DNA from 3 places in the Vibrio sp. R15-SG3-ISO1A genome. Region 3 is predicted to be linked to each of the others. Evidence: riboswitches for the same ligand, from Rfam matches in the RefSeq annotation. Region 3 holds a riboswitch; each other region holds the start of a gene.
The links. A riboswitch is a leader RNA that binds a small molecule or an ion and turns the genes downstream of it on or off. The one in region 3 is predicted to bind thiamine pyrophosphate.
Positions count from the first base shown of each region.

Region 1: it holds a riboswitch for thiamine pyrophosphate, as region 3 does, so the genes downstream of both, thiD (bifunctional hydroxymethylpyrimidine kinase/phosphomethylpyrimidine kinase) here and thiB (thiamine ABC transporter substrate binding subunit) in region 3, are expected to answer to the same signal.
Region 2: it holds a riboswitch for thiamine pyrophosphate, as region 3 does, so the genes downstream of both, thiC (phosphomethylpyrimidine synthase ThiC) here and thiB (thiamine ABC transporter substrate binding subunit) in region 3, are expected to answer to the same signal.

Region 1 is NZ_JCBDGH010000069.1:299-11,052, reverse strand. Features, by position in the region: gene AC6R0L_RS11020 (TetR/AcrR family transcriptional regulator) at 1-13, opposite strand, end outside; gene AC6R0L_RS11015 (efflux RND transporter periplasmic adaptor subunit) at 148-1,239, opposite strand; gene AC6R0L_RS11010 (IclR family transcriptional regulator) at 1,488-2,213, shown strand; gene AC6R0L_RS11005 (arginase) at 2,219-3,052, shown strand; gene AC6R0L_RS11000 (PhoX family protein) at 3,527-5,404, shown strand; gene AC6R0L_RS10995 (hypothetical protein) at 5,799-5,951, shown strand; gene AC6R0L_RS10990 (LysR family transcriptional regulator) at 6,061-6,948, opposite strand; TPP riboswitch at 7,105-7,262, shown strand; gene thiD (bifunctional hydroxymethylpyrimidine kinase/phosphomethylpyrimidine kinase) at 7,354-8,190, shown strand; gene AC6R0L_RS10980 (PstS family phosphate ABC transporter substrate-binding protein) at 8,224-9,174, opposite strand; partial or broken gene AC6R0L_RS10975 (putative bifunctional diguanylate cyclase/phosphodiesterase) at 9,395-10,754, shown strand, end outside.
Region 2 is NZ_JCBDGH010000085.1:2,651-13,404, reverse strand. Features, by position in the region: gene AC6R0L_RS14715 (aminopeptidase P family protein) at 78-1,871, shown strand; gene thiH (2-iminoacetate synthase ThiH) at 1,978-3,105, opposite strand; gene AC6R0L_RS14705 (thiazole synthase) at 3,116-3,892, opposite strand; gene thiS (sulfur carrier protein ThiS) at 3,895-4,104, opposite strand; gene AC6R0L_RS14695 (HesA/MoeB/ThiF family protein) at 4,107-4,871, opposite strand; gene AC6R0L_RS14690 (thiamine phosphate synthase) at 4,874-6,136, opposite strand; gene thiC (phosphomethylpyrimidine synthase ThiC) at 6,147-8,090, opposite strand; TPP riboswitch at 8,252-8,350, opposite strand; gene crcB (fluoride efflux transporter CrcB) at 8,433-8,816, opposite strand; gene AC6R0L_RS14675 (multicopper oxidase domain-containing protein) at 8,926-10,308, opposite strand; tRNA gene AC6R0L_RS14670 (tRNA-Trp) at 10,535-10,611, opposite strand.
Region 3 is NZ_JCBDGH010000054.1:3,717-14,470, forward strand. Features, by position in the region: gene tamB (autotransporter assembly complex protein TamB) at 1-944, shown strand, start outside; gene AC6R0L_RS07700 (gamma-glutamylcyclotransferase family protein) at 1,011-1,358, shown strand; gene AC6R0L_RS07705 (DUF2799 domain-containing protein) at 1,402-1,782, shown strand; gene ppa (inorganic diphosphatase) at 1,871-2,398, opposite strand; gene fbp (class 1 fructose-bisphosphatase) at 2,591-3,604, opposite strand; gene mpl (UDP-N-acetylmuramate:L-alanyl-gamma-D-glutamyl-meso-diaminopimelate ligase) at 3,932-5,284, shown strand; gene AC6R0L_RS07725 (flavin prenyltransferase UbiX) at 5,300-5,923, shown strand; TPP riboswitch at 5,987-6,100, shown strand; gene thiB (thiamine ABC transporter substrate binding subunit) at 6,177-7,154, shown strand; gene thiP (thiamine/thiamine pyrophosphate ABC transporter permease ThiP) at 7,203-8,789, shown strand; gene thiQ (thiamine ABC transporter ATP-binding protein) at 8,773-9,489, shown strand; gene yjgA (ribosome biogenesis factor YjgA) at 9,579-10,109, opposite strand; gene pmbA (metalloprotease PmbA) at 10,217-10,754, shown strand, end outside.

The DNA.
Region 1 (10,754 bases), on a different contig from region 3:
TTCTTTTATCCATACAAAGGTCAGAGCAGTGTTCTAATTTCTTCCATGTGGTCATTGTGTTAACGCTACCATAAGCATGGTCCTACCAGTATGCCCGTCGCTGAGAGTTGAGAGCTGACTCAACATTGCGACACTCGATTGCCGAGATTATCCGCGGCTAAGGATTTGGTTTAGCCCTTCAACCAGATTCACAATGGGCTCAATCTTGCGCCCGACTAGCTCATACGCGTAAGGATCGTTGACCACAAAATGGTTGGCCTCTAAGCCGGTGACTGCGAGATAGCCCTCTATCTCAGATTTGACTATCAGCGGCGCGACCGGCACTTCTAGCACTTTCTTATCCCCATCAAGGACATAGACAAAGCTTTGGGTCTCTTTGGTATGCACCGCCTGTTTAGGGACAAACAGGGTCGCCTGACGTTCTATGGCGTTGAGGTAGAGTTCGGTTTTACTTCCCACTAGCAACTGATTATCAGAATTAGTAAAGGTGGCATAGGCGGAGAGAGTCTGGGCTTGTTCGGTGGTTTTGCTGTCGACAAAACTGAGCGTGCCATCAATAAATTGACCGTTGGCATTTTTTACCGACACTGTCGGTGGCGTGTGCGCTGCGGGATCACTCAGTGTCGTTAGGTAGGGGTAGAGCACGTCATTCGGCGCACTGAAATGGAGCTCCACATCAGAGACGGCGATCAACTCTGTTAACTCCTGACCTTTGGTGACGAAGTTCCCGGCACTGACCAGAATTTGCCCCACTTTGCCTGAAAAGGGCGCGACGATGGTGGTATCGACGAGCGCTTCTTGGGCGACAAGAAGATTCTTTCTCGTCGCGTCAATGGCTTGCCGAGCGCCGTCGAGTCGTTCACCGCGCGTCACGCCGGATTTCGTTAAATCAAGGATATTGTCGAGCGCGCGTTGGTATTCCTCTTGGGCGGCTTGAACCGCTAAACGAGCGAAGGTGGTATTAAATTCAAACAGCGGCGTGCCCTTTTTAACCACCGCACCATCGTTGACCAAGACATTGGTAATCTTGCCTTCCTGATCCGACAGAATCTTCGTGTATTCAGACGCTTGGAATTCACCGGAGAGCTTCTCGAGCCGGATCGCTTGCTTCTCTATCGGCAACTGAACTTGATACGCGTTGGATTGATAACGTTCGCTGGCGTTAGACAGTTGGCAGGTGACACTGAGAGTGGCCGCCGCGCCAAACAGAACGCTGAGGGTGAGTGCTAGAGGCTTCATGTTATCCCTAAACCTTGTGGTCGTTGATCCCAAAACGAGATGGCCGCTGGGCGGCTCGAGATGATTATGCAACATAGATTATTTTAACTTTACCGTTAAGTAAAGTTTTATTGATGGTTTGAATGGGTTGCGTAGGGCGTGCTTTTTATCACTCAGTGAAAATGTAGGTGCTCTTTGTGCTCACTATTCTCGACTTGTAAGAATATAATTTGAACTCACTCTATGACCCAGTTAGAAAAGAATTGACCATGAAAAACGGCAGCGGCCAAGTGAACGAGAAAATCTTACAACTGCTCATGCAGGTGGCGGTCAACGATGAGCCGGTGACCGCCAAAATCTTGAGTCATCAGCTCGGGAAACCACTGAGCAGTTTGTATCGCCACCTCAAAATGTTGAAAGAGTGGAACCTGATTGAAGAGAGTACGCACGACAAAACCTTGATCATCGGTCCGGCGGCTTTGATGTTGATGCGCAGTTACCAATCGAGTCAAAGTGAGCTGGAGTCAGTGTCCGCGGTGCTCAGACGCTTACAAAAGCAGACGGGCGAAATGGCGGCTTACATGGTGCCTGTTGGTTATCGTGCACTGTGCGTCAGCCGAAAAGAGAGCATGCAAGCGCTTAGGTGCAGTTATGTCGAAGGGCAGAGTCAGCCGCTGCTGCATGGCGCTTCATCGAAAGTGATGTTGGCGTATATGCCGAGTGCGCGCTGCGAGAAAATCTTGCGTTACTTTGGCCAAGAGTCGCAATGGGACGCTTGGCAGACCAAATTGGACGCGATTCGAACCCAGGGGTACGCGGTCAGTACCTCTGAAATTGATCCCGGGGTGTCTGGTATCAGCGCGCCGGTGTTAAAGGGTAGCAAACTTGTTGGCGCTGTGTCGGTAATGGCACCGGCTCATCGCGTTGAGATGAACGAGCAAAAAATTGTACTTCATGTATTGCAGGCAGCGAGAGCTCTGCCTCCTGAAAGGTAAAGGATATGTTTAGGCTATTTCAACGGCGCAAGCTACACAGTATTACTGGGCTCTGTTGCGACAAACTCACCTTGCTCAGTGTCAGTGAACAGATCAAACCGATGAGCCAAGTGGAGTTTGATATGGCCAACCAGAGCTTGGAAGAGCTCTACGATTGGCTGGCGGACAAAGTCTCGACCAATATTGGCTATGGCGGTCATTTCAATCTCCAACAAGCGGCCAAACATCACTTGCTTGATACCGTTGCTGCGTTGATGGAGTCGGCCAGTTTACCTGTGCTCTTTGCCAATGACGGTGAAAGCTTACTGCATGCGCTGCCGATGGTGGCGAGTCAAGGCAGAGAGTTGGGGTTTATCCATATCAGCCGCAGCTTGGATATCAAACCGACTCTAGAGCCTGAGAAAGGCTCGCTGTTTCATTTTGTCTTGCAGCGCAGTCAGCAAAGCCGCTTGTTCTGCCTTGGCGTGGATTCGGACAATCAAGATCCGAAGCTGCTTGATTATGCAGAAGATCTCGGCTGTGATTGGTTGTCCGTCAACGAGTGCCACTTTCGCTCTCGTTTTACTGTGAAGCAGCAGTTGAGCCACTACTTGTCACATTGTGATGACGTGGTGATCAATATTGATCTCGCCAGCTTACAGCCCGTGACGCGGTTGGAATCCGATACGTTGATCGAAGTGCAGATGGTCAATCGAGTGTTACGCCAAGTTCTGCTTTCAGGCAAGGTGCGCTTAGTGCAATTTGTCGGTTACAAAGACAAGCACATTTATTCGAAAGAGACATTGGGTGTGGTGAATGGCTTGGCGTCACTGTTTCCCAGTCATCATAGAGCAGCGTAATGCTCAAGTGGGTGAAAAACGGGGGCCTATAAAACTACTAAAGCTGGCGGTTAAGCCAGCTTTGTTGGGGTTGCACAGTTATTGAGGTTTGCTGTTCGTGTTTTTGTTCGAATCTTTCCAGTATTGAATACGAACACGATGCAATTGTGCTTTTCTCATTTTCTTCATGATAATCCCTCACGTTAAATACCATGCTCTTCATTGAGCAGATGTGAATCTAGTTCCTCATGAACAATTTCAATTTAGCGGCGAAATGCGCGAAACACCAGTGTTTTGATCACAAATTTTTCGCGAAATTGGCGTAATTTCTAATTTACATGTGACTGAGATCGCCATTTATTGGTCTTGTCATGTAATCGAAGTAAAAGCATCATCTTTACTTTGTATTTGTTAAACAAAACCTTAACTGATGTGTAACCTTGCTCGCCTAACATTTGCTCGCTTATATAATGATAACTCAGCAAGGAGTCAGCAATGTGGGATCGTGATGAACAGGATTCACAATTCAGCCAGATGATCGAAGCGCGACTATCTCGTCGTCGTTTCTTAGCCGGAACCGCTGCCGTCAGTGCAGGGGCGTTTCTTTCCCTCAACCCGATCGCGAAAGCGATAGCGGCATCAAGTGATAGTCGTTTGCTCAACTTCGAAGCAGTGCCAGCCTCGACAAAAGATGCGATCATCGTACCTAAAGGTTATAAAGCCACGCCGCTTCTCTCTTGGGGTGATCCTATTTTTGCTGATGCGCCAGAGTTTGATCAAAGCGGTAAGCAAGATTCAGCCGCGCAGGCGCGTCAGTTTGGTGACAACACCGACGGGATGAGCCTATTCCCTATCAGTGACGATCGCGCTGTTATTGCGGTGAACAACGAATACACCAATTACGAATACTTGTTCGAACATGGCGGTAAAGCGATGACGGCGGACGACGTATTAAAAGCGCAAGCGGCACACGGTGTGACGGTGTTCGAAATCGTCAAATCCGGCGGAGAGTGGAAAGTGGATAAAGCAGGGAAACGCAACCGCCGTATTACCGCTAACACAGAAATGCGCCTGACAGGCCCAGCGGCGGGTCATGCGTTGATGAAAACCAAATTGGATCCTTCAGGCTTAGCGCCACTCGGCACCTTTAATAACTGCGCCAACGGTCAAACGCCTTGGGGCACATACTTAACCTGTGAAGAGAACTTCCACGGCTATTTTGGCACCAGTACGACGGCAGAGTTGAGCGACGATCATAAACGTTACGGAATCAAAGCAGCGAAGAGCAGTTACCAGTGGCATGACACCGATGAGCGTTTCGATGTCGCTAAGCATCCGAATGAGCCACACCGTTTTGGTTGGGTTGTGGAGATCGATCCAAACGATCCGACGTCGACGCCGCTTAAGCGCACTGCACTCGGGCGATTTAAGCACGAGAATGCGGCACTGTTGATCAACGATGATGGTCATGTCGTGGTGTACCTAGGTGATGATGAGCGTGGGGAGCACATTTACAAATTTGTCTCTCGCGATCGCTACCAACCGGGCAATGATGCTGCCAATCGCAACTTGCTTGAAGAGGGCACCTTGTATGTCGCCAAGTTCGAGATGGACGACAACGAGTTGAAAGGCAAGGGGCAGTGGATTGAACTGACTTATGGCAAAAATGGTCTGACTAAAGAGAACGGTTTTAACGATCAAGCCGAGGTGATGATTTTTGCACGTCGCGCTGCGACTCAAGTTGGCGCGACTACGATGGATCGCCCAGAGTGGGTGGCGGTGCACCCAGACAACCAACACGTGTTCTGTACCCTCACCAATAACAAAAACCGCGGCGTAAAAGAGGGCCAACCTGTCGGTGGTCCTAACCCTCGCGCTGAGAACCACTACGGACAAATTGTTCGCTGGGTACCGACCTCGGGCGATCACACCCAAGCAGAGTTTGATTGGGATTTGTACCTGATTGCTGGCAACCCAACGGTGCACAAAGATTCGCTCTACGCGGGTAGTGACAACATCAACGCCGACAACATGTTTAATAGCCCGGATGGTATCGGCTTTGATAAAGCCGGTCGTTTGTGGATTCAAACGGACGGAAACTACTCAAATCAGGGCGATTTTGCAGGTCAAGGGAACAACCAAATGTTGTGCGGCGATCCTAATACTGGTGAAGTGCGACGTTTCTTGACGGGGCCAATTGCTTGTGAGATCACGGGGCTGACCTTCTCCGCCGACTACAAAACCATGTTTGTGGGTGTTCAGCATCCGGGCGAGAAAGGTGCGCCTTCTCACTACCCTGGTGGTGGTGACAGCAAGCCTCGCTCCACCATCGTTGCCATTACCCGTGAAGATGGCGGCGTTATTGGCGCTTAAGCTGTCTCACTGTTTGCATCAACAATCATTCGCATCAAGATGGGCGCCACGAGCGCCCATTTTTTATTGCCGATATCCACATTGGCATATTTATGCGATCGCTCGCATAAAAAACGTCAAGGTTTCGTGTGTTCACCGCAAAGAGTGTTGCGCTTCACAATCGCAATCCCTATATTGAAAGAGTACTCAGCATAACCTTAAGGTGTTCTAATCCGAATAAACTCCAGATAACAATACGACATTGAGCGATTGACCCGGCGAATCTAACCCATTTCTATTGGTGCAGACGCCCCAACGTAAAAAGAATAAAGTCTATCTGAGCGCCTTCTGATGAGAGAAGTGGCACCTTTAGGTTATTAAGTACGGTGATGATAACTGAGGAGGAGGTTAGGCTATGGTATCACTACTTTGGGTAGCATTAGGTTGTGTGGTCTTCTTATGTTGTTGGAGTGCTCAGCATGGTCTCCCTATGCTGGGGCTTAAACTGGATGAGTCCGATCTACTGATTATTTCTGAACTCGCTGGCGAAGACGTCTTAGAGGCATGACCTCAAATAACGACGATAATGAGCGTTGAAGCAGCAGCAAAAATGGAGCCTTGGGCTCCATTTTGCGTTTCAAGCCTATCGAAAATTTTGGCTATGGCAGTGCGTTGCGTTATAGCGAGATCACGTCCGTCAACTTATCCACCACCGTATGAAAACGGGCTGGCCACGCTCTTTGTTTCTTGCTCACCAAATACAGGGTCTCGACGACGGTTTTCTTTGGCTGATGAACAGCAAGTTGATCGCGCAAGGTGAAAGAGCTGAATGCGCTGTGTGGCAGCACCGTAAAACCGAGCCCTTTGGCAACTGGCAGAAGAATTTGGCTGAGTTGGTTGATGTAGCCCGAGGTGCGCAGGGCGCGAATATCAATCCCCGCCAGCGCTTTGTCGCCACACTGCGAAAAGTAGAGCGAGAGATAGTGCTCGGCGTCGGGATGGCGAATTAAGCCGAGCTCAAGGAGAAGTTCAGGGGTAATAGGCTCGTCGACGTTTGCCGGCACAATCAAACACATGGTTTCTTGACCTATCTCTTGCGCTTCGATTCTCGGGTCGAGCGGGATGTGAGTGACAAGGCCCAAATCGGCGCGCCCCTCAGCCAAATCGTCGATGATCTTACGGTTGGGGGCGACTTCCAGCTTGACGACCAGTTGTGCAAATTCACACTGTAAATCGAGCAGATGCGGGTAGATAAGCTGCGCCAACGCGCCAGAGCAAGAGACCGACACCTCACCGCGATGCGCGTCGTCCTGAGATAACGAAGCAATCAGGTCTGTTTCTTGTTTGGCGCGCTGCTTTGCGTATTGATAGACCTGTCTGCCTTGTTCCGTTACTTCAAAGCTCTTGTTGTGACGCGCAATCAGTGGGTAGCCGCAAGCCTGTTCGAGCTTTTTGATGTGCTGGCTGACACCGGGCTGAGTCATGAACAGCTTTTCTGCGGTATGAGTAAAGTGGCCGGTCTCGACCAAGGTTTGAAACGTTTTGAGCCAGAGTGGATTGAGCATAACCGTCAAATCAATAACGAAAATTTATAAAATTAAGAGTAAACGATAATGTTCTGTGTGCCAAACGTCGCGTTCGTATCGCCCACTCCTCGATTCACTCGGGTTATTTAAGTGATCTGAATAGGTTGCATCTGCGCTATCACAGGGTTAAGGTTGGCGACATAGTCGGGGAGCGTTCCTTCTGCTCGAGTCATAACGATAGCTTGATTAACGAGCCTGTCGTAGAAGCATAGAAGGAGGGCTGAGATCGCATCGCGAGACCCGTTGAACCTGATTCAGTTAGCACTGACGTAGGGAACTATTCATAACGCGGTGTCGTGGGGTCGCCACAATCTCGCCCGTTATGTGTTGTGCTTGGCCAACGCGCTCTGCACACAGTTCCTGACGCGTGCGTGAGGAACACCGATGAACCAAACCGCATTTTATGACCCTCAAACTCCGATTGTCCTAACCATCGCTGGCTCCGACAGTGGCGGCGGCGCGGGCATCCAAGCCGACATCAAAGCGATCAGTGCAACAGGCAGTTACGCCTGCTCCGTTATTACGGCAATTACCGCGCAAAATACCTGTGGCGTTCACGCCATTCATCCTATCCCTATCGACCATGTTCAAGCGCAGCTCGATGCGGTATTGAGCGATCTCAATGTCGTGGCGGTGAAGGTTGGCATGTTGGCCGACGCTGAAATCATCCGTGTCGTGGCACAAAGTTTGTCGTCGTATCAGCCCAAGTTTCTAGTGGTGGACCCGGTAATGGTGGCCACCAGTGGTGACAGCTTACTGCACGCCAGTGCGGTGGGTGCGCTCAAGAAAGACCTGCTACCGCTTGCCGATATGATCACACCAAACTTACCCGAGGCGGCGGCGCTGACTGGGCGAGCAACGCCGACATCGGAAGAAGAGATGGGATCGATGATTGACGCCCTGCGCGCCTTGGGCGCCAAAACAGTGCTTCTTAAGGGCGGGCATTTAGAGGGCGAAAGCAGCAACGATCTGCTGATTGAAAGGAGTGGCAGTGAATTGATTCGCGCTAAGCGAGTCGCCACTCATAATACTCATGGTACGGGCTGTACGTTGTCATCGGCCATTGCGTCCTATCTTGCCCAAGGGTATCGGCTGCACAAAGCGGTCCATTTGGCTAAGCAATACATCTCACAAGCCATTGCGCATGCCGACGAACTCTCTGTTGGTCAAGGACATGGGCCTGTGCACCACTTTTTCTCTGGCCACCAAAATGTGCGTTAATCGCGATGGTGTGCAGTCACAACATAAGGGCCCTTATTTGGGCATCGAGACCGAGCCAGAGCGGCTAGAGTTGAGAATAAAACGCGCCGCGTCATAGCGATCGTTGGAGAGAGGAATGTAGCCAGAATGGGAGACGACTTTGTTGATGTTGTCTCTGTCGATATAACTATCGACAAAGCGTTTCAATGATGGCCGTTTCTCTAGCGCCTGTTTGTTCACGTAAATAAACAGAGGGCGGGAAAGTGCGGTATATCGCCCCATAATTACGTTCTCGACACTGGGTTTGACGGCGTTGGCGCCTGAGGGAGAGATGGCGATCGCTTTCAACTTGTCTTGATTTTGCAAATAGTAGGCAAAGCCGATAAACGCCATGGCGTTGGGATCGGCGGCCACTTCGGCGACTAAGGCTTCATCGTCTTCATTTGCGGTGTAGTCTTGTCGACTCGCTTTGCCATCCAGCACCACCTCAACAAAATAGTCATAAGTGCCTGAGTCTGATCCAGGGCCGTGCAGGACGATGGGGCGATCAGGGAAGTGCGGATTGACTTGCTGCCAGTGAGTTATCGTGCGTTCAGCGGTGCTTTCCCAGAGTGTTTTCAGTTCATCAAGAGAGAGCGCATCGATCCACTGATTTTCTTTGTTCACCACCACGGTTATTGCATCGAGTGCGACAGGGAGCTCAATATAGTCGATGTGGTTGATCTCACACAGCGCTCGCTCTTTCTCTTTAATCGGGCGAGAGGCGTTAGATATATCCGTGCGGCCTCGGCAAAACTTACGAAATCCGCCACCTGTGCCAGTGATACCTACTACCACTTGGGTGTTGTGCCGCTCGGCACGCATAAAGTGATCGGCGACGGCTTGGGTAATCGGGTAAACGGTACTCGACCCTTCAATTTTGATCAGATCTTTCCCGTGTGTCGTGGTACTCATCAGCGCTAGGCATACAGAAGCAAGAACAGTCGAACGCAATCGAAAAGTCATGGTTGAGCACAAAGGAAGAATCAACATACCGCGACTATACGAGCTAGCACTTTTGAGCTCAATATCTTCACGTGAACTGTCACTAAAGATTCATCAATCACTCATCAATAATAACTACGCTGAATATTTTCATGGGGATGTAACATTTCTTCACTAGGCTGACTCGCCTATGTTTTTATTCCTGCCCGCAAAATACGTGGGTAAACGTTCGTGTGATGCTATGAAGCGCAAATTCATTTTTACTTCCATTCTCGCCTTGTTGGTGATCACGTTTACGTCGGCGCTGGTGACCCAAGCGACCCACCTGTTAGTGAAAAAGTCCCCGCTTGCGGAAGCGGCCGCTGAAATTAAAGTCAACGGTACGCTGGCCTACCTTTGGTTTGATGAGATCATGTCGGGCGATACCGCTCAGTCGATTCAGGAAGTGTGGTACTACTTAGAAATCGCCGATTGGCATGTGGTCGCGCTGCTTGAAGGCGGCGAGAGTATCATGGGCAATTATGAGCCAGTCACGGACAACGAATTACGTGAGCGTCTGGTTGAGCTTCGCAAAACGCTGGCGCAATTTCGCCTTCATGTGGAATCCACCTACCAAAAAATTCAGGCGCAGCGAGCGGATGCGTTTTTAAGCGCCGGACGCGACGAGCAATTTTTGGAGTTTGCCAGCCAAGCGGATGAGATCCAGCGCGTGATCAAAGCCAGTTATGAGTCTGGGATTTCCAATTACACGCAAACCAGCATCACCCTGATTATTGCGGTGATTGTGATTGCTGCCTACTCAATACGATTGCAGCACCGCTATGAGAAAAACCGCGATCAATTGCTCCACTCTCTCACGCAAGCCAAAGCCGCAATAGAGGAGAAAAATGAGCAACTGCACAACCGAGCTTACTTCGACCCTTTAACTGGGTTGCCAAACCGAGCGCTGTTTTTAGACCGACTAGGCCAATCTATCCTCAACGCGGACCGCTCGAAAAAGCCGTTTGCTTTACTGTTCATCGATTTAGACCATTTTAAAGACGTCAACGATCTCTATGGGCATGAGATGGGCGACCGCTTGCTTGAGCAAGTCGCAAAGCGGATTGAGAGCAGCATTCGCATCACCGACTTGTCTGCGCGCTTCAGCGGTGATGAGTTTGTGGTGGTGCTGAGTCACTTAAACAGCGTTAATAGCGCAATCAGTGTTGCCAACCGTATCGCCTCCAAGTTGATAGATACCTTGCAGCAGCCGTTTCACATAGAGGGTGTGGCGGTGAATGTGTCCGCCAGTATTGGCATTTCGCTCTATCCCGAAGACAGTGCGACGCAAGACAGCTTGCTACGCTACGCGGACAACGCCATGTATCACGCCAAAGCGATGGGCAAAAACAATTTTCAGTTTTACTCCAAAGAGCTCAACCGCATTGCGATGTCGCAAAAAGAGACCGAGAGCGATCTCAATAAAGCGATTGAGCGTGATGAATTCGAGCTGCACTTTCTGCCCAAATGGCAGTTGAACGATGAGAAAGTGGTCGGCGTTGAAGCCTTAGTGCGTTGGAACCATCCCACCAAAGGGCGGTTGTACCCCAATGATTTTATTC
Region 2 (10,754 bases), on a different contig from region 3:
GCCCGCTCATCAAGATGCGCGGTCATAACGAGTCTAAGACGTCGGATGGACACCTCTAATAACTGAAGGATTCACAGATGCTAAACACCACTGAACAACGATTGACAGCCATCAAAGAGTGGCTGGTTCAGAACAATATCGATGCCCTTTTTGTGCCCCATGAAGACGAATACTTGGGCGAGTACATTCCTGCGCACAACGAACGCCTGCATTGGCTAACCGGCTTCACTGGTTCAGCCGGGGCCGCGGTGGTCACACAAACAAAAGCTGCGGTGTTTGTCGATGGTCGATACACGGTACAAGTGACCAAGCAAGTCCCTAGCGAGCTGTTCGAATACCGCCATTTAATTGAAGAGCCGGCATTAGACTGGCTGCTCAGTGAGCTACAACCCGGCAGCGTCGTCGCCATTGACCCACGCATGCACAATGCAGGTTGGCTGGAGTCTGCGCAAACCAAACTGGCGGACAAACTTGAACTCAAGCTGTTAACCAGTCACCCCATCGACGCACTGTGGCATGATCGCCCAGCCGCCCTCGAATCACCTGCGCGCTTAATGCCGATTGAATCTGTCGGTCAAACCTCATTATCCAAACGTGAAGAGATTGCCAAGCAACTGACAAAGCAGAACCTTGATGCTGCAGTCGTGACCGCGCTTGACTCTATCTGTTGGCTGCTTAATGTGCGTGGCCTCGATGTCTCTCGCCTGCCCGTATTGTTGTCTCACGCGATTATTCACCGCGACGCCAGTGTTGATTTCTTTATTCGCCAAGAACGTCTGCCGCAAGGCTTTGCTGAGCATGTTGGTACCGGTGTCAGAGTTCATGCTCCCGAGTCTTTGGAGAATATTCTTAACTCGCTTAATGGACGCCGAGTATTACTTGACCCAGCGACGAGCAATGCGTGGTTTAAATTGACACTGCAAAACAGTGGCGCGCATGTCGTAAGTGCAGCCGATCCTTGCTTGCTGCCGAAAGCGCAAAAAAATGCGGTCGAAATTGAGGGCATGAAAGCGTGTCATGTGCGCGATGGCGTCGCCATGGTCAAGTTCCTCTCTTGGCTTGATAACGAAGTCGCCAACGGCCAACTTCACGATGAAGCCTACCTAGCCGACCGTTTAGAAGCGTACCGCCGTGAGGATGAAACGTTAGTAGACCTAAGTTTTGATACCATCTCCGCAGCAGGCAGCAACGCGGCAATGTGTCACTACAACCACGAAAACCAACCGACCCCGGGTCAGTTGAGCCTGAACTCTCTCTACCTGGTCGACTCTGGCGGCCAATACCTCAACGGAACGACGGACATCACACGTACTGTGGCCATCGGTCAACCTAGCGATGAGATGATCAAGCAGTTTACCTTAGCGCTCAAAGGTCATATTGGTGTCGCACGCGCCCGTTTTCCTAAAGGAACACGCGGCTATCAAATTGATACCCTTGCCCGTCAACACCTATGGGCAGAAGGCTTTGACTATGACCACGGTACGGGCCACGGTGTCGGCCACTTCCTCAGTGTCCATGAGGGACCAGCAAGCATTTCCAAACGACAAATTGATGTGGCTTTGATGGAAGGTATGGTGCTCTCCAATGAGCCCGGTTACTACCGCGCCGATGCGTTTGGCATTCGTATTGAGAACTTAGAACTGGTAGTGGAAACCCCAACGCAAGGTGATTTCCCAGTGTTGAGCTTCGAGTCACTCACACGTTGCCCGATTGATAAGCGCAACATCAACATCGATATGTTGACCAAACCTGAGCTCGCTTGGCTTAATGATTACCACCAAAAAGTGTGGAGTGACCTCAGCCCATTGGTCGATGGTGAGGTAAAAACGTGGTTAGAGCGCGCAACGTCGCCCATCGCTCACCGCGACTAATCGCGCTTTGAACACTCGGTAGATCTGCATATCGCGTGAAGGTGAACAAAAGGCTCTCTACATGAGAGCCTTTTTTAATTGTGGCGTGGTTGTTTCACGTGAAACATTATCCAGAATAAATTGCGTTCCAGTCTCGCCAAACGGGGTCATACCCTTTTGAGCGTAACGCCTGCTCGACTGACTCGGCGCTGCGCTCATCACTGATCTCAAACTGTTCCAACTCGACGTCCTGCATCGCGTATCCGCCGGGCTGTGTTTTTGATGCAGCGGACATGGATGTCACACCCAGTGGCAACACATTGTCCCTAAACTGCGGTGACTCTCGTGTCGATAACGAGAGCTCAACCGTCGGATTCAACAACCGATAGGCACAGATTAACTGAACCAACTGCTTATCACTCATCACCGATTTGGGTTGAATCACCCCTTCCGATGCATTGCCCTCACAAGGTCGAAGCCGTGGAAAAGAAATCGAGTAACGAGTTTGCCAATAGGTACGCTCTAAGTAGTCAAGGTGCGCGGCGACGTAAAAACAATCCGTGCGCCAATCGTCCAAGCCGATGAGCGCGCCTATACCGATCTTATCGATCCCGGCTCGAGCCAATCGATCCGGCGTTTCCAAGCGATAGTCAAAATCTGTTTTGTTGCCACGCAAATGGTGCTGCGCGTAAGTGCGACGATGGTAAGTTTCCTGATAGACCATTACTGCATCGAGGCCCAAGGGTTTCAGTTCACGGTACTGCCCTTCATCAAGCGGCTGCACTTCCATTGCCAAGTAGTTAAAGTGCGCTTTAACAAGTGGCAGTGCGCGGCGAAAGTAGTCCATCCCCACTTTGGTTTGATGCTCACCGGTGACCAAAAGCACACTGTCGAACTTCATCAACTTAATCGCGTCTATCTCTGCCGCGATTTCTTGCTCTGTCAGCGTACGGCGTTTAATTCGGTTCTCCATCGAAAAACCGCAGTAGGTACATGCATTGGCGCACAAGTTGGAGAGATAAAGCGGGATATACAATCCAATCGTGTTGCCAAACCGTTTACGCGTGAGCGCATAGGATTGCTGCGCCATTTGCTCAAGGTAAGGCTCTGCCGCAGGTGAAATCAAGGCTTTAAAATCTTCGAGATCACGCTTAGATTTCGCCAATGCGCGTTCCACATCCTGATGAGTTTTCGCGTAAATCGACAGTCTTATGTCATCCCAGTCCATGCGTTGATGAATCGATACAAAACTCATTCTGCGTCCCTCACTCCAAGAAGGCGGTTAATGGGCTAGAGGCAACAGCATGGGTAACCTGACCAGCCAAGCCGGATTCAAACGCTATCCGCCCGCTTTCCACCGCCATCTTAAACGCTTGCGCCATCGCTACGGGATTGCTCGCCGCCGCGATCGCGGTATTCACCAACACCGCATCTGCGCCCATCTCCATCGCTTTTGCCGCATGAGACGGAGCACCAATCCCGGCATCAACAATGACGGGGACACCGGCTTGGTCGATGATGATCTCCAAAAAGTCTTGCGACGCCAGTCCTTTGTTCGAGCCTATGGGAGCACCTAGAGGCATCACTGCTGCGCAGCCCACCTCTTCTAACCGCTTACACAACACCGGGTCTGCGTGGCAGTACGGCAAAACAATAAAGCCATCTTTGACCAACTGCTGTGCCGCTTTGAGGGTTTCAATTGGGTCAGGCATCAGGTATTTAGGATCGGGATGAATCTCCAGTTTAAGCCACTCTGTGCCCAAGGCTTCACGTGCTAAGTGTGCGGCGAAAATGGCATCTTGCGCAGTTTTTGCCCCAGAGGTATTCGGTAATAAATTCACGCCAGCGGCAATCAACGGCGCTAAGATATCATCTTGCTTATCATGGATATCGACGCGCTTGAGCGCCATAGTCGCCAGTTGCGATCCCGACGCCTCAATAGCGCGCGCCATGGTAGTACTGTTCGAAAACTTACCCGTGCCGGTAAACAGACGCGAGTCAAACACTTTGCCCGCGATAGTAAGCGGTGTTATTGGCGCCATGATCAGCCTCCTGCAATGGCTTGAAATAGTGCGATGGCATCGCCTTGATTGACGATATGTCTGTCCCACTCGCTGCGCGGAACGACACAGTTATTGATGGCAAACACACAGCCCACCTCGGCGAGCGATAACTCAGCAATGAGCGCCGTCAATGTTGTCCCTGCGTGAGTCGTATGAGTTTCACCATTGACGGTGATAGTGATGGGTTCCATGTTCATTCCTTAACGGTGTTTGACTGACACACGTGACAAGTGGCATCCACTGAGATAGTTAACGTCTGCCAGCGCATCGTGAGTCCATCAAACAGGTGTAATGTCGATGCGCTAAGCTGTGGCTCATCAAGGGCTAACCATTGAATCGCCGCCAGCGCTTGGTAATTACCTAACGTCCCTACCACCGGACCTACCACGCCAAGTTCACTGCATTTTTGGCCAGAAGGAAGTGAATCGAACGGGTATAGGCAGTGGTAGCATGGACTATCTTGCTGATAGTCAAACAACGCGAACTGCCCTTGCCATCCCATGGCCGACGCCGAGATCAAAGGTGTCCGGTTTTTGAAGCAGAGCCGATTGATTTGCTGGCGCGTTTCAAGGTTGTCTGTGCAATCAAGCACGATGTCGGCAAGCATGATCTCAAGCGCAAGTTGGGTATCATCGAGCCGTTGGTCAATCGCGCGAATGCGAATCAAAGGGTTGAGATACTCTAATTGACTCTTAGCCGCCAACGCTTTGCTCTGCCCTTGGTCATCGTTTCGATAGATGACTTGGCGCTGAAGATTGCTTAGCTCGACACGGTCATCATCCACCAACACCAATTTGCCCACACCAGCGGACGCTAAATAAAGGCTTGCCGCCGACCCGAGGCCACCACAACCAATCAGCAACACATGAGCATCCGACAATTTTGCTTGCCCTTGTTCGCCCCATTGTGGCAACGACACTTGTCTTTGGTAACGTAAGAACGCCTCGTCAGACAGCATAGTCATCCCTGCTCTCCTACTTGCTTGTTTGCCTTCATCAACTCAGTAAAAGCCGTAATGACCGGTTTTGGGTCGTCGGCGAGCGTAATCGCGCGCACGACAGCCAGGCTTGAGACACCGCACTGCCACACCATCGCAGCGTTACCTTGGTCGATACCGCCAATCGCAACCGTAGGAAAGCCCGTACCTTGCGAGCGAGGAATCGAATCAATCAACTGTTGATAAAGCTTCAAGCGCACTAAACCTTGTGGCTTTGAAGGCATAACCTTGGTCGTGGTTGGGAAGATATGCCCCAGTGCGATGTAGCTTGGCGCAATCTGCACAATACGCAGCAGTTCGTAGTAGCCGTGTGTCGAGAGCCCTAAAGCGATATCTGCCTGTGACAATGCCTTCAAGTTCGACGCTTCAATATCTTCTTGGCCAAGGTGAACACCGAATGCACCGTGCTTAATCGCCAACTGCCAATGATCGTTGATAAACACGTTTGCTTGGTATTGCTGACCCAATGCAATCGCACGTATCACCTGCGCCTCCAAATCAGCTTGCTGTGGATCTTTGATGCGCAGCTGTATGGTTTTAATGCCTAGAGGCAGCAATCGTTCAATCCAACGGACATCGTCGACCACCGGATAGAGACCCAACACCTCTTTCGCCATAGAGGGAAAAGAGATCGCGCGGCCTTCAGTTTTCCAACCAACACGAATGCCGAGAGTTTCGTCTTCCAGCACAGGCGTAGGAAATTGCTCAAAACAACATGGCCATTGAGATGTTTCACGTGAAACATGCCCCATCGCACGTGCGAGCGTCAGTGCATCTTCAACGGGAAAATCGAGCGCCCGCAAGGTGATAAACCATGCGAAGTGCTGTGTAGGGTCAAGCGCCATTTGGTGGACATTAAGCGCACGCACTTCAGCATGAGCACGCGTGCTGTGTTGCCAAATATCGAGCACGCGCCCTTCGCACCTTGCGCCAATAACGATCGCATGCGGGGCATAGTCCGCCAGCGAGACATCACCCTCTGCAACTGAGTACACCAGTTGATGAACGTTTTGTTCGCTGTCGTCACTGAGAGAGGAAGACTCAAAGACTTGCGTATCCCGAGCAATCCAAACAGAAGAAGACGCACCGCGCAGTTCAACCGTCGACTCAGCCCCTTCAATCAACTGAATCTCTTGTGTGGCAAACCCTTGCTCGCCGGCTAATGCCAAGCATTGCGCGATATCATCGCGCAATGTGGGCTCTGAGTGAGGAATCACAATTTTCATCGCCGCGTTCCTACGACTCTACACTTTCAGGCTGAGCGGCAGGATGATACAACTCAGAACCCGATTGACGGAACTCCTCTGACTTCTGGCGCATCCCTTCGAGTGGATCATCGAGCATTTTAACGGAGATGGCTTGGTCAGCTTCGACTTGTTGCGTGTCTTTAGCGTACTCGCGCACTTCCTGAGAAATTTTCATCGAACAGAATTTTGGTCCACACATTGAACAAAAGTGAGCCACTTTGCCCGACTCTTGCGGCAAAGTTTCATCGTGGAAAGCTCGCGCTGTATCAGGGTCAAGCGATAAGTTGAACTGATCCTCCCAGCGGAACTCAAAGCGAGCTTTTGAGAGTGCATTGTCACGAACCTGAGCACCAGGGTGGCCTTTAGCCAAATCCGCCGCATGCGCCGCGAGCTTATAAGTAATCAAGCCCGTCTTAACGTCTTCTTTGTTGGGTAGACCAAGGTGCTCTTTCGGCGTCACATAGCAGAGCATCGCACATCCGTACCAGCCGATCATCGCAGCGCCAATGCCAGAGGTAATATGATCGTACCCAGGGGCAATATCGGTCGTCAGAGGACCCAAAGTGTAGAATGGCGCTTCGTGGCAGTGCTCTAGCTGCTCATCCATATTGGCTTTGATCATGTGCATAGGTACATGCCCAGGGCCTTCAATGATCACCTGCACGTCATACTCCCACGCGATCTTAGTCAGTTCACCCAACGTGCGTAGCTCAGCAAACTGCGCTTCATCATTGGCATCGGCCACCGAACCTGGACGCAAGCCATCACCGAGCGAAAGCGCGACATCGTACTTGGCACAAATTTCACAAATTTCGCGGAAGTGGGTGTAAAGGAAGCTTTCTTGATGGTGAGCGAGACACCACTTAGCGATGATCGAGCCGCCGCGAGAGACAATACCCGTGACACGTTTGGCCGTCATCGGCACATAACGCAACAGCAAACCGGCATGAATCGTGAAGTAATCGACGCCCTGCTCAGCTTGCTCGATCAAGGTGTCTCGCATCACTTCCCAATTGAGGTTTTCTGCGATGCCATTCACTTTTTCGAGCGCTTGGTACATAGGCACGGTACCAATCGGAACTGGGCTGTTACGTAGAATCCACTCTCGAGTCTCGTGAATATTGCGTCCGGTCGACAAATCCATCACCGTATCGCCACCCCAACGTGTTGCCCAAACCAATTTCTCAACTTCTTCCTCAATGGAAGAGGTCACAGAGGAGTTACCAATATTGGCGTTCACCTTGACCAAGAAGTTGCGACCAATGATCATTGGCTCCGCTTCCGGGTGGTTGATGTTGGATGGAATGATGGCACGGCCCGCGGCCACTTCTTGGCGGACAAACTCAGCACTGATGTCCTTTGGCAAGTGGGCCCCAAAGCTTTGACCTGGATGCTGTTGGTTCAACACCTCATCGCGATAACGAGCACGCCCCATGTTTTCACGCAGAGCGATGTATTCCATTTCCGGTGTAATCACACCTTGACGCGCGTAGTGGAGCTGAGTAACACACTGACCGCTTTTCGCACGGCGAATGCGAGGTAAGTTACCATAACGCAGCTCGTCTAGCGTATCGTCTTCCAAGCGCTGTTTGGTGTATACCGAACTGACCTCATCGAGCAGCTCCGTATCACCGCGCTCTTCAATCCACTGTTCACGTAACTTAGGTAATCCATGGTAGAGGTCAATCGTATGGTCAGGATCGGTATAAGGACCAGAAGTGTCGTAAACGCGAATCGGCTCATTGGGCTCAAAGATCGGCGCGTCTTTAGTACCGCCAATCAAGCTGTCAGCGAGGGAGATTTCTCGCATAGGAACACGAATATCAGGTCGTGAACCTTCTACATAAACCTTGCGTGAATTGGGGTACGCCTGTACCGAGAGGGTATCAATAAACTGTTTGGCTTCCAGTCTCGCTTGTTTGCGATTCGACATAGCATTTTTCCTTGCTCTTTATTGCTCGTAGGAGCATGAGTGTTAGAGATAAAAATGCTTGGCGGAAAGATGCGACAAGAGGGCGATCTGACGCGGGTATCTATCTGTAGATAGATCGCATGACGCTCAGATCAGAGAGAACGAATCCTAGATTAGGAGGGTCGATATCTTCTCTTGTTCCCTTCGCAGGTATTAACCTGATCAGGTTCAACGGATCCCGAATAAACGGTCTCAGCCTTATGGCACTCCGACAAGTGAACCGAGTATATAAAAACGGCTTGGATAAACCAAGCCGACCTGTGTAAATTTTGTCTAGTGAGGCTCAAAGCACCTCTAAGCAAGCTAGCTTTTGATCAGCAGTTGAAAGCCCACCCAAGCGGCAGAGATGCTTAATACCACATTGAGTAAGACATTGAGTCCCATCTTGAAAAAGGCGCCCTGCTGCATGAGTAAAACGTTGTCCATCGAAAACGTAGAGAACGTCGTCAAAGCACCAAGAAAACCGAGCCCGATGATCTGTCTCCATGGTTCAGTCGCAAGGTTGCCATTTTCAAACGCGGCAATCAGTAAGCCCATCGCCAGTGAGCCGACTACGTTAACAGTTAGCGTACCGTATGGAAAACCTCGCCCCAGTAATGTCGCACACAGCTCAGACACTAAATAACGAGAGCACGCACCAACGGCGCCACCCATGGCAATAAACCCTAAAATTGCAAACTGACCCATAACCCCTCCAAATTTATGGCGTTAGTGTAGCGCCAAACAGACAAAAAAACAGACTTCAGATCAATGTAATGACGCTAAACATCCTGCTAGATTTAAAAAGTTACAGGAGTCACTTTACTTCGATGTAACCCATCAAACCGGTTTTCATGTGCTCTATGACATGACAGTGATACATCCACCGACCGGGGTTGTCCGCGACGAAAGCCGCTTTGGCACGACCATTCTTGCCCAGTAGTACCGTATCCGTATGGAACGGCTCTGGGAGCGGCTTACCGTCCATTTCGAGCACGGTAAAGGTGTGGCCATGAAGATGAATAGGATGATGGTACTGAGTGACATTTTTAAGATCGAAGATGTAGGTTTTGCCTAGCTCCAACTGTGCCAGCGGCGCAGGAATCGAATGACGACTCATCCCCTGCCACGCCACCTTGTTGGTCAACCAAAAGGTTGGACTCGCCTTGCCATCTTTGCCTACGGGCGTCACCGCACCTTGCCACTCAAACACAAAGTCAATCTCTTCAGCGTTGGCAAGATCGAGCGCGGGCACAGGGTTAAGAGGCAAGTTTGGCAGCGCTTGATCCTGTGGCAAATCAGACGCGACGACATCAAATTCACACAGAGGAAAAGGGAAACGCCCCTTCATTTGACGAACAAACACTTTGTTGCCAGCAGATGGTGCAATCAGACCAAGATCCACCCTCATGCCCGGTCCCATTTTATGCTGAGAGAGCTCAATTGGCGTGCTGACCGGGTTACCATCAATCGCCAATATCCAAGCCTCTGCCCCTTCAATCGCTATTGGATAGGTAATGGTATTGTCGACATTTGCAATGCGTAAGCGAGTGGTCGCGTGTGCTTTAAGCGTATATACAGGCTCATGAACGCCATTCACACTGCTCCACTCCCCTGGAGTGCCCATCCGAGCACTTAAACGTGGAATCATTCTCTCCTTCCACTGCCCCTGGCTGTCAATGTGCCAATGCTTGAGCATCAACGCATGCTCTTCATCAAAAACCACGGGGTCGCGCTCTTCAACAATAATCAGTCCAACGAGTCCTCGCCCTAACTGTTCAACGCTGTTCATGTGTGGGTGATACCAAAACGTGCCTGCGTCAGGCGGAGTGAATCGATACTCAAACGTCTCTCCCGGCATGATAGGCGCTTGACTGAGAAAAGGAACGCCGTCCATCTCGATAGGAATTCGCAAGCCGTGCCAATGTATGGTTGTAGGCTCTGACAGTTTGTTCGTGAAACGAATCACGACCTCTTCCCCCTGACGACAATAGAGTGTCGGCGCAGGGATCGCACCATTAAACCCCAGTACGTCTGTTTGATACCCAGGGACGAGTTCGGCCCGGCTAGGCTCAGCAGTGAGCTCGTAAACATAGCCTTCTCGAGTCCGAGTTTGCCGAGTCACTGAACAAGCAGGAATCATTGAGAGAGCAGACAAAGCAAGTGAAGATTGAAGAAATTGGCGACGACTCAAAGCCATAACGGTAAACACCTAAAACAGACAAGACGTATAATGTAGCAAAATACTGCGAATGATTCTCAGTGCAATGAGCGATTTGTGGTTTTGTCGCGTGCAAGATTAAAAAGACGGAGACAAAAAAGGCTCTAGTCTTACGTCGGGGACGCCTAGTCTAGAGCCTCAAATCTCAAATTTGGTATGTATAGATATAAAAAGGCTCTAGTCTTTCGACTAGAGCCTTAGAATATGGCAGGGGTGGAGAGATTCGAACTCCCAACACGCGGATTTGGAATCCGCTGCTCTGCCAATTGGAGCTACACCCCTAAAATTAGGTTCAAATTGTTCGTGGAAGAGAGATTCGAACTCCCAACACGCGCCTTCTCGAGGACTTTTGGGGAATCCGCTGCTCTATTAATGAGAGCTACCCCCCTAAAAATTAGATTCAAAAAAACCTCGATAAACGAGGT
Region 3 (10,754 bases):
GAGTGTACGCTGAAGAGCTGCTGGTCAATGTGCCGCCTATGGTGGCGCTGAAAGTGCAGCCGGATATGACGATATCGGCCTCGCCTAAATTGGCGCGCGTGGATGGAAGCATTCATCTGCCTTGGGGGCGTATTATCGTCGAAGAGCTACCGCCGAGTGCCATTGGCGTCTCAGACGATCAAGTGTTACTTGATAAAGATCTCCAACCTGTTGAGAACGCCACCGAAGTGCCGTTTAATCTCGAAACCAATATTAATATCAGCATTGGCGATGACTTCAAGCTAGTGGCGTTTGGGCTTGAAGGCGGACTGAAAGGTAACTTGAATGTGGCGCAAAAAGACAAAGGTCCGTTTGTCCAAGGTGAAATCAACATTGTCGATGGTTCGTATCGCTCCTTTGGTCAAGATTTGATCATCAGTGAAGGTAAGATTTTGATGAATGGGCCAGTGGATCAGCCCTATGTGCAGATCACAGCGATTCGAAATCCCGATAACACCCAAGACGACGTGACGGCCGGGGTCAAAGTGACTGGACCGGCCGATGAGCCATCGGTCACCATCTTCTCTGACCCCGCCATGCCGCAAGCGAATGCGCTATCCTATCTATTGCGTGGTCAAGACATTGATGGCGAAGCAGGCGGCAACGCGATGACCACCACACTCATTGGTTTGAGCCTAGCGAAAAGCGGCAAAGTGGTGGGCGAAATTGGCGAAGCCTTTGGCGTTCAGGATCTGCAGTTGGATACCGCGGGCTCGGGTGATGACTCTCAGGTCACGGTGAGTGGTTATATTCTCCCTGGCTTGCAGGTTAAATATGGGGTCGGCATTTTTGACTCGGTGGGCGAGTTTACGGTGCGTTACCGCTTAATGCAGGATCTTTATTTAGAGGCGGTCTCTGGTGTGAGTAGCGCTGTGGATCTGCTCTATCAATTTGAGTTTGATTAATAGTGACTCTAACACAGAGCCGACGTTGAGACACACTCAGACAGAGAAAGGAAATAGGGGCGGGCAATGCAACATCTATTGTTTGTTTATGGCACCTTGCGCAAAGGGGAGTCGAACCAAGATTTTTTAGCTGGCTCGCAGTGTTTGGGTCACTTTGATACACCGCCCTTTTATGCGCTGTATGATTTGGGGCCCTATCCGGCGGTGATTGAAGGACATGATTCGATCTCAGGTGAAGTCTATTTGATCGATGATGTCACGCTCGCACGTATAGATGAACTAGAAGATGTGCCGGTAGAGTATCGCCGAGAGCGCATCGATACGCCGTTTGGTCAGGCTTGGATTTACCTCTACCAAGATGTCAGCCAATTGGATGTGTTGATTGCATCGGGCGATTGGTGCCAGCGCGTCTAGCGCCATTTTATGGTGAGAACAAGCGTTCAATAAGGAGAGTCCTATGTTAGCGCTGAAACGTACCATCATACCCGTCGGGGCGTTCGTCGCCCTGTTACTCACAGGCTGTACCACTGTCACTACGCCAACGTCTAACGTCGATCAAGATTGGTATCAGTTCGGTGTTGATCGCGGTGAAAACGGCTTACTGAACTTGTCTCAATCCAAGTTAGCCAAAGCGGATGAAGCTGGCTATTTGAACGACGACCGTTATGCCGCCTATTTGGCAGGGTATGAGCAAGGTCGCGGTCAATATTGTCAGCAAAACGCCTACATGCTTGGTGTGATGGGCAAACCCTATTATGGGGTGTGCGACCGTCTTGATCCCTTCTTCCAGCAAGACTATGTCTCAGGTCGTACTTCCACGGCAGGTTCGGGTTTTTAATGGTTGAATACCGATAAAGAAAACGGCCAGAGTTTCACTGCTCTGGCCGTTTTCTTTTAGTCAATGAGTCACGGTGGTTGGGTGAGGATTACTTACTCGCGCGCTCAAACGACTCGAGAATCTCTTGGCGCGCGGCATCGACGTCTTCCCAGCCCTCCACTTTGACCCATTTGCCGCTTTCGAGCTCTTTGTAGCGCTCAAAAAAGTGGGTAATTTGCGCTTTGAGCAGTTCAGGAATATCACCGACATCTTGGATGTGTTCGTACTCTTTGGAGATTTTACTGTGCGGCACGGCGAGCACTTTGGCATCTTCACCTGATTCATCGGTCATTTTCAATACACCGACAGGGCGACAGCGAATCACACTACCTGGCATCAAGGGATAAGGGGTCGGCACTAGGACATCAACCGGGTCACCATCTAAAGAGAGTGTGTGATTCACATAGCCATAGTTACATGGATAGAACATAGGCGCGGACATAAAACGGTCCACAAATACCGCGCCAGAATCTTTGTCGACCTCGTACTTGATCGGATCGGCATTGGCCGGAATTTCGATGACGACATAAATGTCATCCGGGAGTGATTTCCCTGCAGGGACGTGATTAAGACTCATGGGCAAGCTTCCTTGTTATTGGTCGATATGTAGGCAAATACCTTACCGCTAAACTTGGTTTTTTGTAAATGACGGACGATGAGAGCTTGGTCAAGAAAACACCGATTGTGAAGCGCAGCGACTGAGGGAAGTGATGGAAGTTCATAAAAAAACAAGGCGCTCAGTGAGCGCCTTGGGGAGAATAGCTGGGCCTTATTGGTCTTTGTATTCTGCGAGGAAAGATTCGACTTTCTTGACCATGTTTTTTGAGCCAACAAAGAAAGGCACACGCTGGTGCAGCTCTGTAGGTTCAATATCCATGATGCGTTTCTCACCGTCTGAAGCAATACCGCCCGCCTGCTCAATAATGAACGCCATTGGGTTGCACTCATAAAGAAGGCGCAGTTTGCCGTTCGGGTGGCTTTGCGTGCTTGGGTACAGGTAAATGCCGCCTTTCAGCAGGTTACGGTGGAAGTCCGACACCAAAGAGCCAATGTAGCGAGACGTGTACGGGCGACCGTCATTCGGTTCGTTCTCTTGGCAGAATTTGATGTACTTTTTCACGCCCATTGGGAAACGGAAGTAGTTACCTTCGTTAATTGAGTAGATGCGGCCATCTTCTGGCACCATCATATTCTCATGAGACAAGCAGAACGTACCGATCGATGGATCGTAGGTAAAGCCATTGACGCCATTGCCTGTGGTGTAGACAAGCATGGTTGATGAACCGTAAATCACATAACCGGCCGCGACTTGCTTGTTGCCTGGTTGAAGGAAGTCTTCTTCTGTCGGTGGGGTACCGATAGGAGAGACGCGGCGATAGATAGAGAAAATCGTTCCGACAGAGACGTTAACATCGATGTTAGATGAGCCATCGAGTGGATCCATCAATACCACGTATTTGGCGTTTTTGTTCAGTTCTTTATTGAACGCGACCGCCTCATCTTCTTCTTCACTTGCTACGCCACACACTTGATCGCGTGCTTCAAGTGCTGCTTTGAACTTCTCGTTCGCGTAAACATCCAGTTTTTGTTGGGCTTCGCCCTGAATGTTTTCACTACCAACGGCACCGGTGATATCACCAAGGCCAGCCGCGTTTATTTCGCGGTTGACGATTTTAGCCGCAAGGCGAATCGACGACAGTAGGGATGATAGATCACCGCTAGCGTGGGGGAAGTCCGTCTGTTTTTCAACAATGAACTCGCCAAGGGTGCGCATTCCAGACATGTTTATTCCTTAAAATCGCATAAGTTTGGGGGGAGTTGGGCAACCTCTTGCCATTTTATTGTTGGGGCGCAAGAGGGACGAAGCTATGCGTGAGCTTTTGTTTTTGCCTTGAGCAATTGTAAAACCATGATCTTATTATTGGTAACGAACTAACTGTCTAACCTCTCAATTTTTTTGGTAATTATTCAAATATTTTCACGGTTTTTCATCTTGAACAAACTTTGCTCGATTGTGCCAAGATTTCACATCCGAAGGACAAAGAGGTTCGCTTTTCAAGCCATTATCGCCATAATGAGCACTTCAAATTAGCCTTTTCAGGATCACTCTATGCATATTCATATCTTGGGAATTTGTGGCACCTTTATGGGAGGAGCGGCAATTTTAGCGCGTCAATTGGGGCACAAAGTCACCGGCAGTGACGCCAATGTGTACCCGCCCATGAGCACGCTACTTGAATCGCAAGGTATTGAAATTATAGAAGGGTTTGATCCGGCGCAGTTAAATCCGGCGCCCGATTTGGTGGTGATCGGTAATGCGATGAGCCGTGGTAACCCGTGTGTCGAGCATGCGCTTGACAGCAACCTGCGTTACACCTCCGGCCCGCAGTGGCTGCAAGAGTTTCTGCTGCATGACCGATGGGTACTGGCGGTCGCGGGAACGCACGGCAAAACCACCACATCCAGTATGCTCGCTTGGATTCTGGAAGATTGCGGTTATGAACCCGGTTTTCTCGTGGGGGGCGTGCTTGGCAACTTTGGTTTGTCGGCAAGATTGGGCAACAGCCCGTTTTTCATAGTTGAAGCTGATGAATACGACAGCGCTTTTTTCGATAAGCGTTCTAAGTTCGTTCATTACCATCCACGTACCTTGGTCATGAATAACCTTGAGTTCGATCATGCAGACATCTTCGATGATCTGGAAGCGATTAAGCGCCAATTCCATCATCTGGTGAGAACCGTACCAGGCAATGGGCGTCTGTTTACTCCTCAATCGGACCAGGCGCTGCAAGACGTTATTGCCCGTGGCTGCTGGAGCGAACAAGAGTACACAGGGTGTGAATCTGGCTGGCAAGCGCAAAAACAGGCCCAAGATGGCAGTGTCTTTGATGTCTTATTGGCGGGAGAAATAGTGGGTCGAGTGACGTGGGATTTAGTCGGCGATCACAACGTCAGCAATGCGTTGATGGCCATCGCGGCGGCGCGCCATGTGGGTGTCACTCCGGATCACGCTTGTGAGGCGTTAGGGCGCTTTATTAATACCAAACGCCGCTTGGAGTTAAAAGGGCAGGTCAATGACATCACTGTGTATGACGACTTTGCTCATCATCCAACGGCGATTGAACTGACATTGGGCGGCTTACGTAACAAGGTGGGTCAATCCCGAATCCTTGCGGTGTTGGAGCCGCGCAGTGCAACCATGAAACGCGGGGTGCACAAAGAGACGCTCGCGGCCTCATTGCAGGCGGCCGATGAAGTGTTCCTCTTTCAACCTGAGTCTATTACCTGGTCGGTGAGTGAGATTGCCGAGCAGTGCGCGCAACCTGCTTATGTCTCTGACGACATCGACGAGTTGGTGCGCAATATCGCTCGGCATGCTCGCCCCGGCGATCAGATTCTGGTGATGAGTAACGGCGGGTTTGGCGGAATTCACGACAAACTGTTAGCGCAATTAGCCCAATAATAAGAGATACGCACAATGGCTGAAAAATCCATCACCCTCGCTTTTACCGGAGCCTCAGGCGCGCCTTATGGGCTGCGTCTGTTGCAGTGCTTGTTGGCCGCGGACTATCAGGTTTACCTGCTGGTTTCATCGGCGGCGCGAGTGGTGTTGGCCACCGAGCACGGATTAAAACTGCCTGCCAACCCAGACAGCGCCAAGCAAGCCTTGGTCGCCCATCTCAGCTGCGACCCGGCTAAATTAGTGGTGTGCGGCAAAGAGGACTGGTTCTCGCCCGTGGCCTCTGGCTCAGCGGCGCCCAAGCAGATGGTGGTTTGCCCTTGTTCGGCGGGCAGTGTGGCAGCGATTGCTCATGGTATGTCCGATAATTTGATTGAACGCGCCGCCGATGTGGTGATGAAAGAGCGTGGTCAATTGCTGCTGGTGGTTCGAGAAACGCCTTTCTCAACCTTGCACCTTGAGAACATGCACAAGCTCTCGCAGATGGGCGTCACCATTATGCCGGCCGCGCCCGGTTTTTATCACCAACCTAAATCGATAGACGATCTTATTGATTTTATGGTCGCGCGCATTTTGGATCACCTCGGCATCGAGCAATCCTTGGTGGCGCGCTGGGGCTATGATCAACGTAACGATTCGTGATTGCGTCTTGTTGGGCCGTCACGCAAGTATGGCTATTGTAGGGCAGACCTATTACAATCAAGCCGAACCTCATCGGGGAGCTATTCATTCACTGAATGACGCTGAGATCGAGCTTTGCTCGGGACCCGTAGACCTGAACCAGATAATGCTGGCGTAGGAATTGAGCGAGGACATCAGACGTCTGTTTGTCCCTCAGACCTGCGTGGCTCAACAAGGAGAGCGAGCAGTGAAATCCACTTTTATCCCTTCATTTATGCCACTTTGTGCCGCCGTGGCACTGACGTCTTTTTCTGCAACCGCAGCCGATACGTTAACCGTGTATACCTATGACTCTTTCGCTGCCGATTGGGGCCCAGGCCCAGTGGTAAAAAAAGCGTTTGAAGCACAGTGCGACTGTACGTTGAATTTTGTAGCTTTGGATGATGGCGTCTCTATTCTCAATCGCTTGAGACTGGAAGGCGACAATAGCAAAGCCGACATTGTGTTGGGGTTAGATAACAACTTGATGGCAGAAGCGCAGCAAACCGGTTTGTTGGCTGAGCATAGCGTCGATACGTCATCCGTCACCTTGCCAGGCGGCTGGTCCAATACGACCTTTGTGCCGTACGACTACGGTTACTTCGCGTTTGTCTACAACAAAGAGACCTTGGCTGAGCCACCGACTAGCCTCAAAGCGCTGGTGGAATCAAATGACGACTTAACAGTCATCTACCAAGACCCGCGTACCTCAACCCCGGGTCAAGGTTTGATGCTGTGGATGAAATCTGTCTATGGCGACGAAGCGCCGCAGGCGTGGAAAGCGTTGGCGAAAAAGACAGTGACGGTCACGAAAGGGTGGTCAGAAGCGTACTCGATGTTCTTAAAAGGCGAGTCTGACATGGTGCTCTCTTACACCACGTCACCTGCGTACCATCTGATTGCCGAAAATGAGGCTAAGTTCGCTGCGGCGAATTTCGCGGAAGGTCATTACACTCAAGTAGAAGTGGCCGCCAAAGTTAAAACGAGCGCGAACAGCGAGTTGGCGGATGTCTTTATGCAGTTTATCCTCAGCGATGACTTTCAGTCGGCCATGCCCACAGGGAACTGGATGTACCCTGTCACTGACGTCGCGTTGCCAGAAGGGTATCAAAGCCTGACGAAGCCAAGCCAAGCCTTGAGCTTTAGCGCTGAAGATGTGGCTACCCACCGCAAAGCGTGGATTCGTGAATGGCAAAACGCGTTGACCTTCTAAGGTTAGGCGTTCGTGCAATCTGTCCCTAAATTAGGCGTATGGGTCGCGATGTTGATCGCGGCCTTTGTCGTTTCTGCGTTGCTGGCCTTGCTCAATCAAGCGCCTTCCCTCGATCTGCGCGTCATTTGGCAAGACCCTTATTACCGCCACGTTACCCAATTTAGCTTCTATCAATCTTTCCTCTCAACGCTACTCAGTGTCGGCTTGGCGATCCCCGTCGCCCATGCTTTGTCGCGGCGGCAGTTTATCGGCAAAGCCTTGGTACTCAAGCTGTTTGCGACCACTTTGGTACTTCCTGTCTTGGTGGGGGTGTTTGGCTTGCTGGCAATTTATGGGCGCAGTGGTTGGCTGGCGACACAGCTTGTGCAGTGGGATCTCTCGTTGCCATTTAATATTTACGGTTTGCATGGCATTTTGCTCGCGCACCTCTTTTTTAATCTTCCTTATGCGGCGCGTTTGCTGCTGCAATCACTAGAGTCGATTCCGGCGGAGCAACACAAACTGTGCGCCCACTTAGGCATGGGCCATTGGCAAAAGTTTAAGTGGGTCGAATGGCCGCGGATGAGGCAGCAATTAGCGCCCGTTTGCGGGTTGGTGTTTATGCTCTGCTTTACCAGTTTTGCCACTGTTATGGCATTGGGCGGCGGGCCCAAATCGACCACTATTGAGCTCGCGATTTACCAAGCGATCAAGTTTGATTTTGATTTGCAAGCGGGCGCGTTACTGGCAATTTGGCAAATGCTGCTATGTGGCTTAATGGCGTTATCGATTCAACGTTTCGCTCGACCTATTGCCATTTCGATGGGCAGCGACGCACCAACTGCGTTGGTGGTGAAAGACAGTCTATTCTCTAAGTGCTGGGATGGCGCTTGGATAGGTTTTAGCTTGCTGTTAGTGTTGCCGCCTCTTGGGATGGTACTAGCCAGTGGTATGAATTCTCAGGCGCTGAGTGTGCTGAGTGATGGCCGATTTTGGTCCGCGCTCGGGGCGTCACTGAAAGTGGCAAGCATGGCGAGCGTTATCGCTGTCAGTGCGGGCACGGCGATTTTATTATCTAGCCGAAGACTGCGCCTCAATCAACGTGAGAAAACCGCGGATAAGATAGAGCTGCTCGGGACCATCATTCTGGTGACCCCAGGATTAGTGATCTCGACTGGGCTCTTTTTGCTGCTCCGTTCGTGGACGGATGCGCTCAGCTACGCCCTGGTCGTTGTTGTTGCGGTCAACGCGTTAATGGGGCTGCCTTATGTGATCAAAACCTTGGCTCAGCCGATGTTGCAACTTGAGCAGCAGTATCAGTACCTTTGTGCAACCCTTGGGATCCGCGGTTGGTGCCGTTTACGAGTGGTGGAGTGGCGTGCATTAAAACGACCGCTGGCGCACGCGTTTGCCATCAGCTTTATGTTTTCTATGGGTGATCTCAGTGCCATCGCGCTGTTTGGCAGTCAGGAGTTTCGTACTCTTCCGCTCTACCTGTTCCAACTGCTCGGCAGTTACCAAATGGACGCGGCGGCGGTCGTATCAGTCACTTTACTGCTTTTGAGTGTGGGCTGTTTTGCGCTGATGGAGCGCCTGTTTCGCCCTCGCTCTGCTTCTACCCCCACCAATAGGAGTCACTATGCTCACTCTCAGTGACCTGCATTACGATTATCATGCCGAGTCATTTCAGTTTGATCTGCACGTTGAGGCAGGGCAAATCGTCGCGCTAATGGGACCCAGTGGCGCAGGGAAGTCGACCTTGCTCGCCTTGATGGCGGGTTTTATTGAACCATTAAGCGGTGAAATTTTAGCGCAAGGTCAAACGCTCAACGGGCTGGCGCCTTATCAGCGCCCGTTTGCGATGTTGTTTCAAGAGCACAACTTGTTTGCTCACCTTTCCGTGTCGGAAAACATCGGCCTTGGATTGGATCCCGGCTTGAAGTTGTCTGCAACGCAGAAACAGGCGGTAGTGCAAGCGGCGCAGCAGGTGGGGGTGGCGGAGTATTTGTCTCGATTGCCGCATGAGCTCTCTGGTGGCCAGCGTCAACGGGTTGCGTTAGCGCGCTGCTTTGTACAGTCTGCGCCGATATGGCTGCTAGACGAGCCCTTTTCAGCGCTCGATCCTTTGCTCAGGTTAGAGATGCTATCACTGGTCAAACAGTTGGCGAGTGAGCGTGATATTACGGTAGTAATGGTGACGCACCACTTAGGTGATGCCAAAGCGATCGCAACGCATTTTGCGTTTGTATCACAAGGTCATGTCGCAGCGACTGGGCCGATTTCAGAGCTAGCGGCGACCCACTCGGACCCTAGCCTCGGCGCATTTGTTCAGGCGGCCACCACTGCGCACAACTGAGCGCTATAACAATGGGCTAGAAAGCAGAGATAAAAAAAAGCGGATAAGTGTGCACTTATCCGCTTCAACCATCACTGAGTAAGAGCGTGTTATTGTGGCTCTTCACTGCTCAATGCTTTGAGGATCTGGAAAATCTCTCGATACGCTTTAGCTGGCTTGTTGGCTTGCTTTTCTTTGTTCGCCTGACGAGCAAGCTGACGTAAACGCTGACGGTCCGCATCCGGATACAGCGTCAATACCTCTTCAATGGCGCTGTCGCCCTCTTCCACCACACGGTCACGCAGTTGCTCTAATTTGTGCAGCAGCGCCGTGGTTTGAGAGTGCTTGTTACGGACTTTATCCAGCGCCGCTTGAATTGGCTCTGGGTCTTCGTGACGCATCAATTTGCCGATAAACTGCAACTGACGACGGCGCGCTTCGTTTTTAAAACGCTGCGCATCGCGAATCGCATCGGCCAAGTCTTCGCTGAGTGGAAATTTTTCCAACACAGAGGGCTTGAGGTTAACGAGCTCTTCACCCAGTTTCTGCAGCTCTTCCATGTCACGCTTCAACTCGGATTTACTTACCCAGATGATCTCTTCTTCTGGTTCCCATGGCGCTTTTTGATTTTTGCGAGCCATTTTCATACCTTCATTTGAACGTCTATTTCTCTATTTTAACAAGAATCATGGGGAGAAAGCGAAATTCTTGTTATCCTAGCGACAAAGCAACGACTGATGAAGAGAATATGGACGTAAAAAAGCAAGTGGCACAGCAGCGTATCGAGCTTGAAGCTGCCGTCGCGAAAGCGTTAGAGATGGCGGGTGAAAAAGCGGATGCCGCGGAAGTTGCCATCAGTAAAACCACAGGTTTAAGCGTATCGACTCGCATGTGTGAGGTCGAAAATGTGGAGTTCAACAGTGACGGTGCACTCGGTATTACCGTCTACCGCAATCAGCGTAAAGGCAGCGCCTCAACGTCAGACTTAAGCGAAAAAGCGATTCAACAGACGGTATTGGCGGCACTTGATATCGCTCAATACACATCAGAAGATCAGTACGCAGGCCCAGCACCGGCTGAACTGATGGTCAAAGATATTCCTGATTTGGATCTGTTTCACCCCGATACGCCTGACCCTGACCACGCGGCAAAAATGGCGATTGAAGCGGAGCAAGAAGCGCTCAGCTACAGCGATAAGATCAAGCAAAGTGATGGCGCCAGCTACGATAGCCATTATGGCGTCAAAGTGTACGGCAACAGCCACGGCTTACTGGCGAGTTATGCCT